Regions from separate parts of the Ornithinicoccus sp. genome, predicted to be linked through region 3. Evidence: riboswitches for the same ligand, from Rfam matches in the RefSeq annotation. Region 3 holds a riboswitch; each other region holds the start of a gene.

Region 1 (4,471 bases), 450 kb from region 3:
CGCCTTCGCGGGGTTGGGCGCTCTGCTCGTCCTCGTCGGGCTGGTCGGGCTCACCAGTCGGCGCCAGCGGGACTGACGGGGTCGGACCCGGCAGGTCGGGTGCCTACAGGCCCGTCGGCTCGGGCATCGGCGGCACCTCGTTGCAGACTCCCACCGGCAGCACCTCGGTCAGCGACAGGTGCGCTGCGCCGCCGGGCGCCGTGACCGGGTAGTCCAGCTCGCCGACCCCGTCGGCGAACCGGGCCGGGGAGGGCTGGGCCACGTCGAAGCCGTCGGCGAAGGTGATCGACTCGACGAGGGGCCAGTCGGCAGCCAGTGCGGACCGGGCCGCCAGGTCGGCCCTGGCCTCCTCTTCGCCCGTCCCGGCGGGATAGGCGAGCCGGAACGTGGCCGTCCGGCCGGTGAAGGCGACCGCCACTGCCTCGACCGGCAGGAGTGCCTCGACGTCGTGGGCCGCGGTGACCTCGTCCTGGTGCTCGATGGTCGCGTCGACCCCGAGCGCGTCATGGAACGGGATGCACCCCCGCCGGAGGTAGAGAGACTCGGCGTCCACATCCGCCAACCGCCCGATGGCAGGGTCGGTGGCGAGGGGCAGGGCCTCCGGGCCTACGGCACCCCTGACCACCACCCGCTCCGGCAGGACCAGCTCGGCACCGGCGACCGCGTCCACCTCGTCGGTCAGCGCCCGTTCCACCCCCGCCACGCCGAGGTCGGGGCGCAGCCCGAGCGCCATCCCCGGCGCCTCGCCCGCCCACCGTGCCTCCCAGTCGACGTCGTCCTGCGTGAAGCCGTACTCGAGCATGAAGAGTGAGTTGTCCTCCCGCAGCGCCCCGTCCGTCAGGAGCACGGTGCTGGCCGGGACCTGCTCCCAGAACTCGACCCGGTCCGTCATCAACCAGTCCGAGGTCATGTCGGGGACGCCCAGCCGCGCCCTGATCGCGTCGAAGTCGGTGATCGTGACGTGCGTGACGTCCTCCGGCACCAGGAACAGCCCCGCCCCCGCCGGAGTGCCCCCGGGGGACGTCCCCGAGTCCGTGGCTCCGGACGTGTCGTCCCCCGGCGGCGCCGCGGTCGCCCCAGCCACCGGGGTCGCCCCAGCCTCCGCGGTCGAGGTCGGGTCGGTCGCGTCGGCGGTGTCGTCGTCCGTCCCGGCGCAGGCTGTGAGCGAGACCACGACGACGGCCAGGACTGCGGCGCGGCCGGTGCTGGGCTGCATGGAACGACACTAGTAGCCCGGCTTATGCCGAAGTACTACAACACAAGGTCGCGGATGTCCGCAGATTCTTCATGAGAGCCTCCCGCGCATTGGTCGTAGCCGCATTGACTTCGGTCACAGCGTGCTGTTAGATCTCTGACAGGTCATGAGTCCCAGCACCAAGCCCCGGCTTGCTGGGCGGCAACCCTCCACTCGCGGTGGGGTGCCCCGGGTGATGACCTGGCGGGACGTCACACGACGTTCCCGCAAGCGCGGGCCACTCACCCGAGAGGCCCAGCAGACGCCGTAGAAGGAGCGCCGCTGTGACCTGTCGAATGTGTCGCCACTGACACCCGGACACTGCCGCCTGCCGTAGGCGGGCGCGCGCGTCCCCCGTGAAGCCCACCTGCGCCGGGGTCCTGCCCGCAGGGCCCTCGCGCGACATCCGCACCACACCCGCAGAACCCTCCCCACGACATACAGGAGATCCCCACCATGAGTTGGTCCTTCGCCACCCGCCAGATCCACGCCGGGCAGACCCCCGATGCCGTCACCGGCGCGCGGGCCCTGCCCATCTACCAGACGACCTCGTTCGTCTTCGACGACGCCGACGTCGCCGCCGCCCGCTTCAACCTCGAGGACCTCGGTCCGGTCTACACGCGCATCGGCAACCCGACCTCCGAGGTGGTGGAGAACCGGATTGCCGACCTCGAGGGCGGGGTCGGCGCCCTGCTGCTCGCCTCCGGGCAGGCCGCCAGCACCCTGGCCATCCTCAACGTGGCCTCCGCCGGCGACCACCTGGTCGCCTCGCCCAGCCTCTACGGCGGCACCCAGAACCTGTTCGCCCACACGCTGCCCAAGCTGGGCATCGAGGTCACCTTCGTCGAGGACCCGACCGACCCCGAGTCGTGGCGTGCCGCAGCCCAGGACAACACCAAGGCCTTCTACGCGGAGTCCCTGGCCAACCCGAGCAGCGAGGTGCTCGACACCGTCGCCGTCTCGACGGTCGCCCACGAGGTCGGTGTCCCGCTCATCGTGGACAACACCATCCCGACCCCGTTCCTGCACCGCCCGATCGAGCATGGCGCCGACATCGTCGTCCACTCCGCCACCAAGTACCTCGGCGGCCACGGCACGTCCATCGGCGGCGTGATCGTCGACAGCGGCAACTTCGACTACGCGCAGTACCCGGAGCGGTTCCCCGGATTCAACACCCCCGACGAGAGCTACCACGGGCTGGTCTTTGCCCGGGACCTCGGCGTGGGCAGCCCGCTCGGGGCCAACCTGGCCTACATCCTGAAGGCCCGCGTACAGCTGCTGCGTGACATCGGCCCGGCGATCTCGCCGTTCAACGCCTTCCTCATCGCCCAGGGCCTGGAGACCCTGTCGCTGCGCGTCGAGCGGCACGTCGCCAACGCCAAGCAGGTGGCCAACTGGCTGCTGGACCACGAGCAGGTGCAGTCAGTGTCCTACGCCGGGCTGCCGGGCCACCCGTCCTACGAGCTGGCCCAGAAGTACCTCCCCGGCGGCGCCGGCGCGGTCCTCGCCTTCGAGATCGAGGGGGGACTGGAGGCCGGCAAGCGCTTCGTCTCCGCCCTGGAGCTGCACTCCAACGTCGCCAACATCGGCGATGTCCGGTCGCTGGTGATCCACCCCGCCTCGACCACCCACCGCCAGCTCACCGAGGAGGCCCAGCGCGCAGCCGGGGTCACCCCGGGACTGGTGCGGCTGGCCGTCGGGATCGAGCACGTCGACGACATCCTGGCCGACCTTGAGGTCGGCTTCGTGGCGGCCAAGGGGGCCTGATGCCGGTCGGGCTGTCCGCCGGATCCGGACGACGCTCCCGCGTCGTCGGTGACCTCACCCTGGAGTCCGGGCAGATACTGCCGGGCGCCCGCCTCGCGTACGAGTCGTGGGGACGTCTGAACGAGGCGGGCGACAACGCGGTGCTGGTGCTGCACGCACTCACCGGGGACTCCCACGTCGAGGGTGAGACCGGACCGGACAGCCCGACCGCGGGGTGGTGGCCCGGCCTCATCGGGCCGGGTCGCCCCCTCGACACCGACCGCTACTTCGTGATCGCACCGAACGTCCTCGGCGGCTGCCGAGGCAGCACCGGGCCCTCCTCCCCGGGACAGGACGGTCGGCCGTGGGGTTCGCTCTTCCCCCGGCTGACCGTCCGGGACCAGGTGCGCGCCGAGGCGGCCCTGGCCGACCGGCTCGGGATCCGATCCTTTGCCGCCGTGATCGGTGGGTCGATGGGCGGTATGCGGGCGCTGGAGTGGGCGGTCACGTTCCCCGGGCGGGTGCGCCGCTGCCTGCCGATCGCGACATCCGCTGCCGCCACGGCCGACCAGATCGCGTGGGCCACGCCGCAGCTGTACGCGATCCGGTCCGACCCCGGCTACGTCGGCGGCGACTACTACCCAGGGCCCGGTCCGCGCGCCGGTCTGGAGGTGGCCCGCCAGATCGCCCACGCCACATACCGCAGCGCGGGTGAGCTGGGCGAACGGTTCGGGGCCTCCCCCCAGCAGGGCGAGGATCCGTCGCACGGCGGGCGGTATGCCGTGCAGTCCTACCTGGAGCACCACGGGCGCAAGCTGGTCCGCCGCTTCGACGCCAACACCTACCTGGTGCTGACCGAGGTGATGAACGGCCACGACATCGGCCGGGACCGCGGCGGGGTCACGGCCGCCCTGCGCCGCATCACCGCCGACCTGACCGTGGCCGTGGTCGACAGCGACCGGCTGTTCACCCCCGAGGACGGCGCCGTCATCGCCACCGCGCCCAGTTGTCGGGGCCTGGTCACCATCGCCTCGCCCTACGGGCACGACGGGTTCCTGGTCGAGACCGAGCAGGTCTTCGCGATCATCGCCGACGCCCTCGCGGACCGACCAATCGGTGCCTCGGCACCGGCACAGTCCGCGACGCGGGACGGCGCGCCCCCCGAGCAGGCGCCTGCCGACGGGGGACGCCTGGGCCGGGCACGCCCCGCGGTCGCCCCACACGAGCTGCAGTTCAGCGGGACCGGCCTCTGATAGGGGTCGCGAGCACCTTCCCCTACGATGGGGCAAAGGGCGGAGGTGCACGATGGAGTGGTTGCGCGAGACCCAGTGGCTCTGGTGGGTCGGGGCGGCCCTGGCCCTCGGACTGATCGAGATCGCCTCGCTGGACCTCGTCTTCAGCATGCTGGCGCTCGCAGCGGTGGCCTCGGCCGTCGCCGCCTACTTCGGTCTCGGATTCGCCGGCCAGGTCTTCGTCTTCGTCATCACCGCG
Region 2 (4,471 bases), 540 kb from region 3:
CGGCCCGCGACGCCGGGCGGCAGGAGGAGGCCGGTGGCGGGACCGGGTAGGACCCGGCGTCCGCGCCGGCCGGCTCAGCCGACGAGGGCGGGGTCCGGGGTGCGCTCCGCCGACGCCTCGGCATACGGCTCCTGTGCCTCCAGTTCCCGCACCAGCGGGATCACCTGCTCCCCGAATCGCTCGACGTCCTCGCGCACGTGCAGGAAGCCCAACAGCACCAGGTCGACCCCGGCACGCTTGTAGTCCACGATCCGCCGGGCCACCTGTGCGGGAGTGCCGATCAGACCGGTGCGGAAGCCGTCGTTGTACTGCACCAGGTCCTTGAACTCACTGTCGGCCCACATCCCCTTCTTGTCCGAGGTGGCCGCGCCGGCCTGCTTCACCGCGTTGCCGAAGTCGTTGACCTTGTCGACGTCGGCCTTGGCGATGACCTCCTCGACGACGCCGCGGGCCTCGTCCTCGGTGTCCCGCACGACGGCGAAGCCGTTGATGCCAAAGCGCACCCTGCGACCGTGCGCGGCGGCCTGGCCACCGACGTCCTCGATCTGCTCGGCGGCTCCCTCGACAGTGTTGCCGTTCATGAAGTACCAGTCGGACAGGCGGCCGGCCATGGCCCGAGCCGAGGTGGAGTTGCCGCCCTGGAACACCTCCGGCTGCAGTCGCGGCTGGGGCCGGAAGGTGACGTCGCGGGTCCGGTAGAAGTCGCCGCGGTAGGTGAAGTCGTCCTCGGCCCACAGCCCGCGCAGCACCTCGATGAACTCCTCGGCGCGACGGTAGCGCTCCTCGTGGTCCAGCCAGGGCAGGCCCAGGTCCGTGTACTCCTTCTTGAACCACCCGGAGACGACGTTGAGGCAGAACCTGTTGTCGTGCAGGTCCTGTGCGGTGGCACCGAGCTTGGCCAGCACGGTCGGCGGCCACTGTCCCGGGTGGACCGCGGCGATGACCTTGAGACGTTCGGTGGCGGACAGCAGCCCCAGGGAGAAGGAGACCGACTCGTGCTGGGCGTCGGCCCCGTAGGAGGCCAGGTACCGCACCTGGGTCAGGGCGTAGTCGAAGCCGACCCGTTCGGCGGCGCGGGCCACATCGAGGTTGTAGTCCGGCGTGTGGTTGGTCCGCTGGTCGATGGTCGAGACCACCAGGCCACCCGAGACGTTGGGGACCCAGTAGGCGAAGGCGAGCGGGTCGGACCCCGGCTGGCCCGTGGTGGGGGCTGTCGCGGCGGGGGCTGCCGTGCTCGGGCGGTCGGTCGTGTCGTCGGTCATGTCAGGCTCCGATCGTGGTGGGCAACGGGGTGAACCGGCCGGCGTGGTGCACCAGGGGATTGCCGGCCGAGGAGACGGCGTGCTCGACCCGGGCGATCGCGACGAAACTGTCGCCGGCGTCGACCAGGTCGTGGATCCGGGTGATGAGTCGTGCGGTGCTCCCGTGGACCGCTGGCAGCCCGTGGTCGTCGTAGGACCATGCGCCGTCGTCGACGAAGCGCTTGCTGCGGTCGCGGGCGAAGCGGTCGGCCAGCTGCTGCTGGTCCTCGCCGAGCAGGTGCAGGGCTGCGCGCTGGGTCTGCGCGATGGTCACGAGGGAGGAGGAGGTCTTGGCGACGTTGAACGACACGAGCGGCGGGGACAGCGACACCGACACGACGGAGATCGCGGTGAAGCCGACGGGGCCCCGGGAGCCGGAGCCGGTGACGACCCATGCGCTGGCGGCGGCCCGCGCGAAGGTGCCCCGTAGGTCCACCACCGGTGGGGTGGGCTCCGCTGGTGGCGCGGCGTGGGGTCGGGCAAGGGTGGGGGACAGGCTGATGGTCATGGCGTACTCCTGGAATCAGGTGCGTGCAGGGGGCCCGGGTCGGGCCAGGCGAGAGGGTGATGCGGTGCGTGGCGAAGCTGCGAACGGCGGTCTGGCGCGTCAGGGACGACAGGCGCTGACCGCCCGGCGCATCAGGTCGACGGTGCGACGCAGGTGCGGGGCGTGGGCCGCGCGAGGGCGCTGATGGTGCTGCACGATTCCTCCATCGATCCTGGCGTGAGCACCTGCCCCGCCGGGGGTGGTTGCTGCGGCGTCAACGAGCCAGGTCTCTCGGCCGCTCTGGATGGGTGACGCCAGTCGATCACAGGATCTTCGGTCCTGTCAATCGAGAGATCTGGTCGGCCGCAGGATCAGCGGGCTTGGCGTGGTGGTTCGGCGGCACCGGAGTCGAGTGCAGCGCGTCAGCGTGCTGCGACGTCATCATGCATTGACGTCAGCCTGCCGGCACGCGCAGGTGGACGGCGCGGAGCAGGGTGAACGGTCCCGGCAGCGGGAGCCGGATGCCGGTGAGGGCCTCGGCCGCGGTCAGGCCGACCGCCAGGTCGGGGTCCGGGTCCGGGCCCAGGATCTCCGCGCTCCGCCGCGACGCTCGCCGCCCGCAGGGCGCCGAGCAGAGGGGCTGCGGCGGGTGGTGCGTCGGCGGGTGACGCGTGGGTGCGTGCGGCGTCGGCGGGTGCGGTGTCGGCGGGTGCGGTCTGGGCGGGCAGGTCGTGCTCCTCTGCGGTCTCCCCGTCCACGGCCGAAGTGACGGTGACCCCCCGCGTCGGGTCCCACCGCACGACGACAGCCACCCCGCCCAGCGAGAGCGGGTCGGCCAGGAGCGCGATGTCGGTGCCGACCGGCTCCAGCACGACGGCGCCGCCCAGGGCCGGGATGAGCCCCGTCACGGGGTCGGATCCCTCGGTGCTGTTGCGCCGGACGATGCTGGCCAGGCGGGTCCGGGAGGGCGTCGCCCGACGCAGGTGCACGACCTCGCCGACCCGGTAGTGGTCCCGCCCCCGCACCCAGATCGCGCAGCCGGAGGTGCGCAGTGGCGCGGCCCAGCGGTGCACCAGCGACCGGTAGTGGGCGAGGGCTTCGTCCATCTCGCCGGTCATGGTCACACCGTAGTGCCCCGCCCGACCCTCCTTCTCCCGGACGAGGGCCCCGCCATGGGGCAGGATGGGGGCGATGCGAGGTGACCAGGACGGCCCGGCCCTGGCGACGCGACTGGTCGCCGTGGCTCGTGGTGACCAGGCGGCCTTCGCCGACCTCTATGACTCGACGGCGCCCCGGGTTTACGGACTGGTGCTGCGCGTCCTGCGGGACCGGTCCCAGGCCGAGGAAGTCACCCAGGAGGTGTTCCTACAGGTGTGGCGGACGGCGAGCTCCTTCGACCCCGACCGGGGCAGCGCGATCTCCTGGCTGCTGACGCTGGCGCACCGCCGCGCGGTCGACCGGGTGCGCTCCGTCGTGGCCCAATCCGCGAGGGACGACGCCTACGAATCACAGCGGACCACGCCCCCGTTCGACGTCACCGCGGAGGCGGTCGAGGAACGAATGGAGGCGACTCGGGTGCGTGACGCGCTCGGGGAACTCACCCCGGCCCAGCGGGCGGCCATCGAACTCGCGTACTTCGAGGGCCTCACCCACCGGGAGGTCGCGGAGCGCCTCGACGTGCCGTTGGGCACGGCGAAGACCCGGATCAGGGACGGGTTGGGCAAGATGCGGGACACGATGGGAGGTGGACAGTGAGCGACCAGGAGCACCGGGGCGCAGACCCCGGCGGGACCCGGGACGGCGATGCCGACCCGGCAGAGCCGACGGTGCACGACCTCGTGGGCGCCTATGTGCTGGATGCCGTCGACGACCGGGAACGCGCCGAGTTCGAGGAGCACCTGGCCTCCTGCCCCGACTGCCGGCGGGAGGTCGCCGAGCTCGCCGACCCCGTGGTCGACCTGAGCGTCGGGCTGGAGGAGGAGCCCCCGGCGGGACTGCGCGCGCGGCTGCTGGAGCAGATCGCGCAGGAGCCTCCGGCCGTGGTCCCGCTGCGGGGCCGGGAGGACGACGCTGACGGTGAGCTCGGCAGCGCCGAGGACTCGGATGCCACCACGGGAGAAGCGGCCGCGGCGGCCGAGCGACGCGCCTGGTGGGTGGGCATCGCGGCGGCGGCAGCCGTCATTGTCGGCGCGGTGGCGGTGACGCAGTGGGTGACCAACGACGTCCCCGCGCCGGTGGTCGTGGCCGAGGACGTGTTGGAAGCCCCGGACGCGGTGCGGCACACCGAGACGCTCGGGGATGTGACCGTCACGGTGGTGACGGCCGCCTCGTTGGACTCGACCGTCTTCGTTGCCGAGGGCATGGAGGAGGCCCCGGAGGGTCAGGACTACCAGCTGTGGTTCGTCCACGAGGACGGCACTGCCGTCTCCGCCGGGCTGATGCCGCGCACTGGCGCCGACACCACCGAGATGGTCCTGGAGGGGGAGTCCGGCGGTGCCGTGGCGGTGGGGGTGACCCTCGAGCCGGCCGGCGGCTCCGAGCAGCCGACGAGCGACCCCCTGGTGGCCGTGCCGATCGAGGGCTGACCGGTCGGCTCAGGCCCCGGGCACCCACCGGGCGAAGACCACGATGTTGTCGACGTGGGCCCCGCGGTCCGGGTCGTACAGGCCCCCGCAGGTGATCA
Region 3 (4,471 bases):
GTGGCGACCCAACTGGCGAGGAGCGAGGCGTCCAGCCGGCCCTGCAGCCGGCTGGGGTCCGGACCCTGCCCGCTGCCCAACGGCGTCGGGGACTGCGGGCCGAGGGAGTCCTCGATGGTCAGGAAGTCGAGCAGACCGCGCTCGGCGACCTGGGCCTGGTCGGCCCAGTAGCGGCCGCCGAAGACCTCGGTGGCGCGGGCACCGGCGCGGCGCCAGGAGGCGGGGTGCCACCCGGTGCCGTCGAGCGCCACGGCGAGGTGGAGCGGGGATTCGGGGGTAGGCAGGACAGAACTCAAGGGAAACTCCTGGAGGGAGGCTGGTCCGTCGTCGGACCGGGCTGGGCGGGGAGCGGGTCCCCGGGGCTGGTGCGGAGGCGGTGCGGGGCGCGGGTCGCTCAGCGACAACAACTGCGCGCGCGCACCGAGGGCATCTCGGGGCGCGCGGCGGTCGCGAGGAGAGTCATGCCGCGGGGGACGAACGAGGTCCGGACGTGCTGCGGGTCCGGGGTGACCGTCTTCAAGGGAGGGACCTCCGTGGGTGTCGCACTTGCCGATCGCGGTCTTGCGAACGGCCCGGTCCTCACCTGGAGCACCCCACTGCGAGAGAGGGTTGCCGCCCAGCAAGCCAGGGCTTGACGCTGGGGCTCATGACCGAGATGAACATAACACAACCTTGGTTGATCAAGTCAACTGCGTTATGCATCTCCCCGACGTGACCTCCCTCACTCCCGACCGGACGGGTGGTCTGGCGCTCCTACCCGGCACCAGACGGGTCGGCTGGCGGTCCTACCCGCCACCAGACGGGTGGTCTGGCGGTCCTACCCGCCACCAGACGGGTCGCCTGGAGATCACCCCCGCCACCCAGCCCATGGCAGGGAGCCGAGACAGTTGCGTGAGGATGCGGCAGACCGACAGCGTGCCGCCCGGCAGCGCGAGACCACCTGTCCGGCCACCCGCTAGATCGCCAGACCACCCGTCCGGCCACCCGCTAGATCGCCAGACCACCCGTCCGGTCACCCGCTAGATCGCCAGCCCGCCCGTCCGGTCGAGTTAGGGGCGGGCGTGCCAGGCGGCGGCGAGCAGCTCGAAGGAGCGGGCGCGCGCCTCGTAGTCGTGCGTGATGGTCGTGACGAGCAGCTCGTCCGCGCCGCTGGCGGCCTGGAGGACCGCGAGCTGGTCGGCAACCCGCTCGGGGCTGCCGACGAATCGCGTCCTCACCCGGTCTGCCACGAGCGCCTCCTCCTCCGCCGGCAGCGGTTCAGCCGCAGCCTCCTCCGGGGACGGGTAGGGGATCGCGCCACGGCCGGTGCGGATCGAGGCGACCCACTGGCCATAGCCGGCTGCCAGGAGCTCGGCCTCCTCGTCGGTCGGCGCGACGACGACGTCCGCCGACACCGTGACGTGCGGTGCCGCCAGGCCCACTCCGGGGACGAAGCTGTCGCGATAGTGGCTGACTGCGTCCAGGACCCCGGAGGGCGCCACGTGATAGTTCGCGCCGAAGCGCAGGCCCCGTGTGCCCGCGAGGGCCGCCGACTCGCCCTTGGAGCTCCCGAGGATCCACAGCTCGGGGTCGCTCGGGGTGTCGGCGGCGGCCTCGGGGAGAGCGAGTCCCTCGACCTCCAGGGCGCCGCCCAGGATGTCCTGGATCGCGGTGACGATCTCGGCATATCCCTCCGGCTGGGAGCCCTCGAGGTAGAGCAGGGACTGGCTGGCGCTGAACCGGGGCCCGGACAGCAACGGCCCGAGCGCCACCGGCGCCGGGATCAGCAAACCCTCGGGGGTGGTGTGCTCGGCCACCGCGGGCGGGGACGGGGGCGGACCTGCCGGCTGGCCCACCCCAGGTGCCCGCCGCACTCCCGAGCGGCCCAGACCCAGGTCGATCCGCCCCGGGAAGGCAGCGGCCAGGAGCGCGAACTCCTCGGCTATCGACAGCGCGGTGCGGTGCCCGGCGAGCACCGCACCGGACCCGAGCCGGATCCGGCTGGTGTCCCCGGCTGCGAGCGCGATGGTCAAGGCGGGTGAGGACCCGACGACGCCGGGGTTGAGGTGGTGCTCGGCGAACCAGTAGCGGTGATAGCCCGCCTCTTCCGCCCGACGCACCAGGTCGCGACTGTGGGCCAGCGCCTGTGCGGCGGTCGCACCGCTGCTGACGGGAACGAGGTCGAGGACACCCAACGGGACGGCCATCTGAGAACTCCTGGAGTGAGAGCGGCATACGTGCTTGCCGACCCGGGCGGGCCAGCCTGGTCATCACCTGGAGCACCCCGTCACCATGCGGAAGGGTTGCCGTCCGGCTCAGCCAGGGCTTGGACACCGGAACTCTCGACCGGCACCGAGGATACCGACCCGCCGAGCAGGCCCGACAACCTGCCCTCAGACCCTGATCTGGTCCAGGAACTCGTCGACGGCGTCCTCCCACCGCTCGGGAGCCTCCAGGTTGGGCAGGTGCCCGGCCCCGGTGATCCGCACGACACCCCGCCCGTCCTGCACGGCGGCGACCGCCCGCTCACACATCCGGTGGTGGTCGACGTAGTCCAGCTCGCCGACGATGCCGAGCACCGGCACCGGGATCTCGCCGAGCCGCTCCCACGAACCCGTCACGTGGGAGGGCGGCACCACCCCGGGACGGACATGGGTGGCCACGAAGTCCTGCTCCATCTGCTGCACCAGGCTGACGAAGGCCGGATCGACGTCCTCCAGCGGCCGGTCGGGGCCGATGTTGGCCCGGAGCGAGGCGGCGAGCCAGGCCGGAGCGTCCATCTCCCGCTCCGCCCGGTCCCGCTCCGCCAACAGCGCTCCTATCTCCGGGCTGTCCCAGACCGGCTCGTTGGTCCCGGCGCCGCTGATCACCAACGCCCTCACCACGTCGGGGTGCTCGAGCGCCGTATCGAGCGCGGCACTGGCACCCATGCTCACCCCGATCAGCACCGCCGGGCCGGCGCCCAGCTCCCGCACGAGCGCAGCAACGTCGTCGCACTGGCGGAACGGCGTGAAGGGCGTCGACGACTCGCCGTGCGCCCGCGCCTCGGGCACCACGGTCCGGGTCCGCCGCGACAGGTGCGCGAGCTCGCGCGTCCACATCCTGCGGTCCACGTAGCCGGCGTGCAGCAGCACGATCGGCGGTGCACCCGCGCCCGCCTCGACATACGCGATGTGGCCGCCCGGCACGTCCAGGCGCCCGGTCGTGGTCCCGGTCGGGGTCGTCGTGCTCCGGCGCGTCATGATCCATCCTTCTCTGGCTCGGTGACGCCCGCGGCCAGCCCGCGGACGAGGTGGTCGAGGACCCGGACACAAGCCTCGACGTCATCGGGATCGAGGTCGGTGGCCAGGCGGTCCAGCCGCACCAGCTCCGCGGCGTGCACGGACTCGTATGCCGTGTGGCCGGCCTCGGTGAGCACGATCAGGTGGGAGCGGCGATGGCTGGGGTTGGGCCGGGTCTCGACGTATCCGAGCCGCTTGGCCTCGTCGACCAGCGCCTGCACCCCCTGCCGCGTCACACAGAGCGACCGGGCGATCGCCGGCACCGGCTGGGGACCGTCGTCGTGCAGCCGTTCCAGGACGGCACGCATCGGGACGGTGAGGTCGGTGTCAGCGAGCCCGTCGCTCACCGCCCGGGCGGACAGTTCGTGGACGGGCCGGATCCGCCGCAGCACGTCATACAGTCGAACCCCTCGAGACATGACAAGCAGACTGTCATAACGACAAGTTGCTTGTCAAAAGACTTTCGGTGACCTACGCCAGCGCCTTGGCCTTGAGCGTGCTGAACTCCTCGTCGGTGATCGCACCCGAGTCGAGCAACGACTTGGCGGCCGCGATCTCCTGGGCGGGACCGGTGCCGACGACCCCTCGCAGGTAGGCCTCCTGTTGCTCGACGGCACGGGTGACCGCGGCATGCTGGCGCGTGGCCATGCCGTCGCCGCGCACGATCAGGTAGGCCAGTGCAGTGACAAAGGGGACGAACAGCAGGCCCAGCACCCACAGCGCCTTCTTCACCCCCGACAGCTCCCGGTCGCGGCTGATGTCGCCAATGATGTGGAACAGCACGACGATGTAGGCGAAGAAGAGAAAGAGCTCGATGATGAGCCAGAAGAAGTTCCAGACGTTCACGGGTCGTCCTTTGTCCTGGGCGGAAGAGTGGCTCAGATCCGCACTATTCCGACGGTAGACCTCCCCGCCCCTGCTGACCAGAGACCAAAGTCCCGCACCCGCCCTAGTCGGACGCCGAGGCCCGCCACGCACGATGCGTCAGCGGCATCGTCTCGGCGAAGATGCGCTCCATCTCGGCCGCGACCTGCCGGATCTCGTGCAGGGCGTCGGGGGCGCTGCGCAGACCCAGGAAGTGCATCAGGTTGCGCGGGTTGGTGGTGGCCCAGAAGGTCGTCATGGTGCTGACCGGGAGGACGTCGCGCGCCACCTCGCGGGCGACGTCCGCGTCCAGCAGCGTGGCGTATGCCGTGTGCGCGGCCCGCGTC

What was found. Region 3 has a riboswitch for S-adenosylmethionine ahead of AC1QRC_RS02355 (LLM class flavin-dependent oxidoreductase). Riboswitches for the same ligand answer to the same signal wherever they lie in the genome.
Region 1: linked by a shared signal. The riboswitch ahead of AC1QRC_RS04745 (bifunctional o-acetylhomoserine/o-acetylserine sulfhydrylase) and the one ahead of AC1QRC_RS02355 (LLM class flavin-dependent oxidoreductase) in region 3 are both predicted to bind S-adenosylmethionine.
Region 2: linked by a shared signal. The riboswitch ahead of AC1QRC_RS05155 (flavin reductase family protein) and the one ahead of AC1QRC_RS02355 (LLM class flavin-dependent oxidoreductase) in region 3 are both predicted to bind S-adenosylmethionine.

What each region holds. Positions count from the first base shown of each region.
Region 1 is NZ_CM169976.1:897,334-901,804, reverse strand. Features, by position in the region: gene AC1QRC_RS04755 (hypothetical protein) at 1-76, shown strand, start outside; gene AC1QRC_RS04750 (hypothetical protein) at 104-1,216, opposite strand; SAM riboswitch class IV at 1,358-1,474, shown strand; gene AC1QRC_RS04745 (bifunctional o-acetylhomoserine/o-acetylserine sulfhydrylase) at 1,691-3,001, shown strand; gene metX (homoserine O-acetyltransferase MetX) at 3,001-4,233, shown strand; gene AC1QRC_RS04735 (NfeD family protein) at 4,286-4,471, shown strand, end outside.
Region 2 is NZ_CM169976.1:984,006-988,476, forward strand. Features, by position in the region: gene AC1QRC_RS05145 (DinB family protein) at 1-50, shown strand, start outside; gene sfnG (dimethylsulfone monooxygenase SfnG) at 75-1,262, opposite strand; gene AC1QRC_RS05155 (flavin reductase family protein) at 1,264-1,809, opposite strand; SAM riboswitch class I at 2,009-2,099, opposite strand; gene AC1QRC_RS05160 (hypothetical protein) at 2,211-2,906, opposite strand; gene sigK (ECF RNA polymerase sigma factor SigK) at 2,980-3,543, shown strand; gene AC1QRC_RS05170 (anti-sigma factor) at 3,540-4,373, shown strand; gene AC1QRC_RS05175 (class F sortase) at 4,383-4,471, opposite strand, start outside.
Region 3 is NZ_CM169976.1:447,647-452,117, forward strand. Features, by position in the region: gene AC1QRC_RS02350 (LLM class flavin-dependent oxidoreductase) at 1-296, opposite strand, end outside; SAM riboswitch class IV at 538-652, opposite strand; gene AC1QRC_RS02355 (LLM class flavin-dependent oxidoreductase) at 1,050-2,186, opposite strand; SAM riboswitch class IV at 2,212-2,327, opposite strand; gene AC1QRC_RS02360 (alpha/beta fold hydrolase) at 2,373-3,221, opposite strand; gene AC1QRC_RS02365 (MarR family winged helix-turn-helix transcriptional regulator) at 3,218-3,679, opposite strand; gene AC1QRC_RS02370 (SHOCT domain-containing protein) at 3,732-4,106, opposite strand; gene thyX (FAD-dependent thymidylate synthase) at 4,210-4,471, opposite strand, start outside.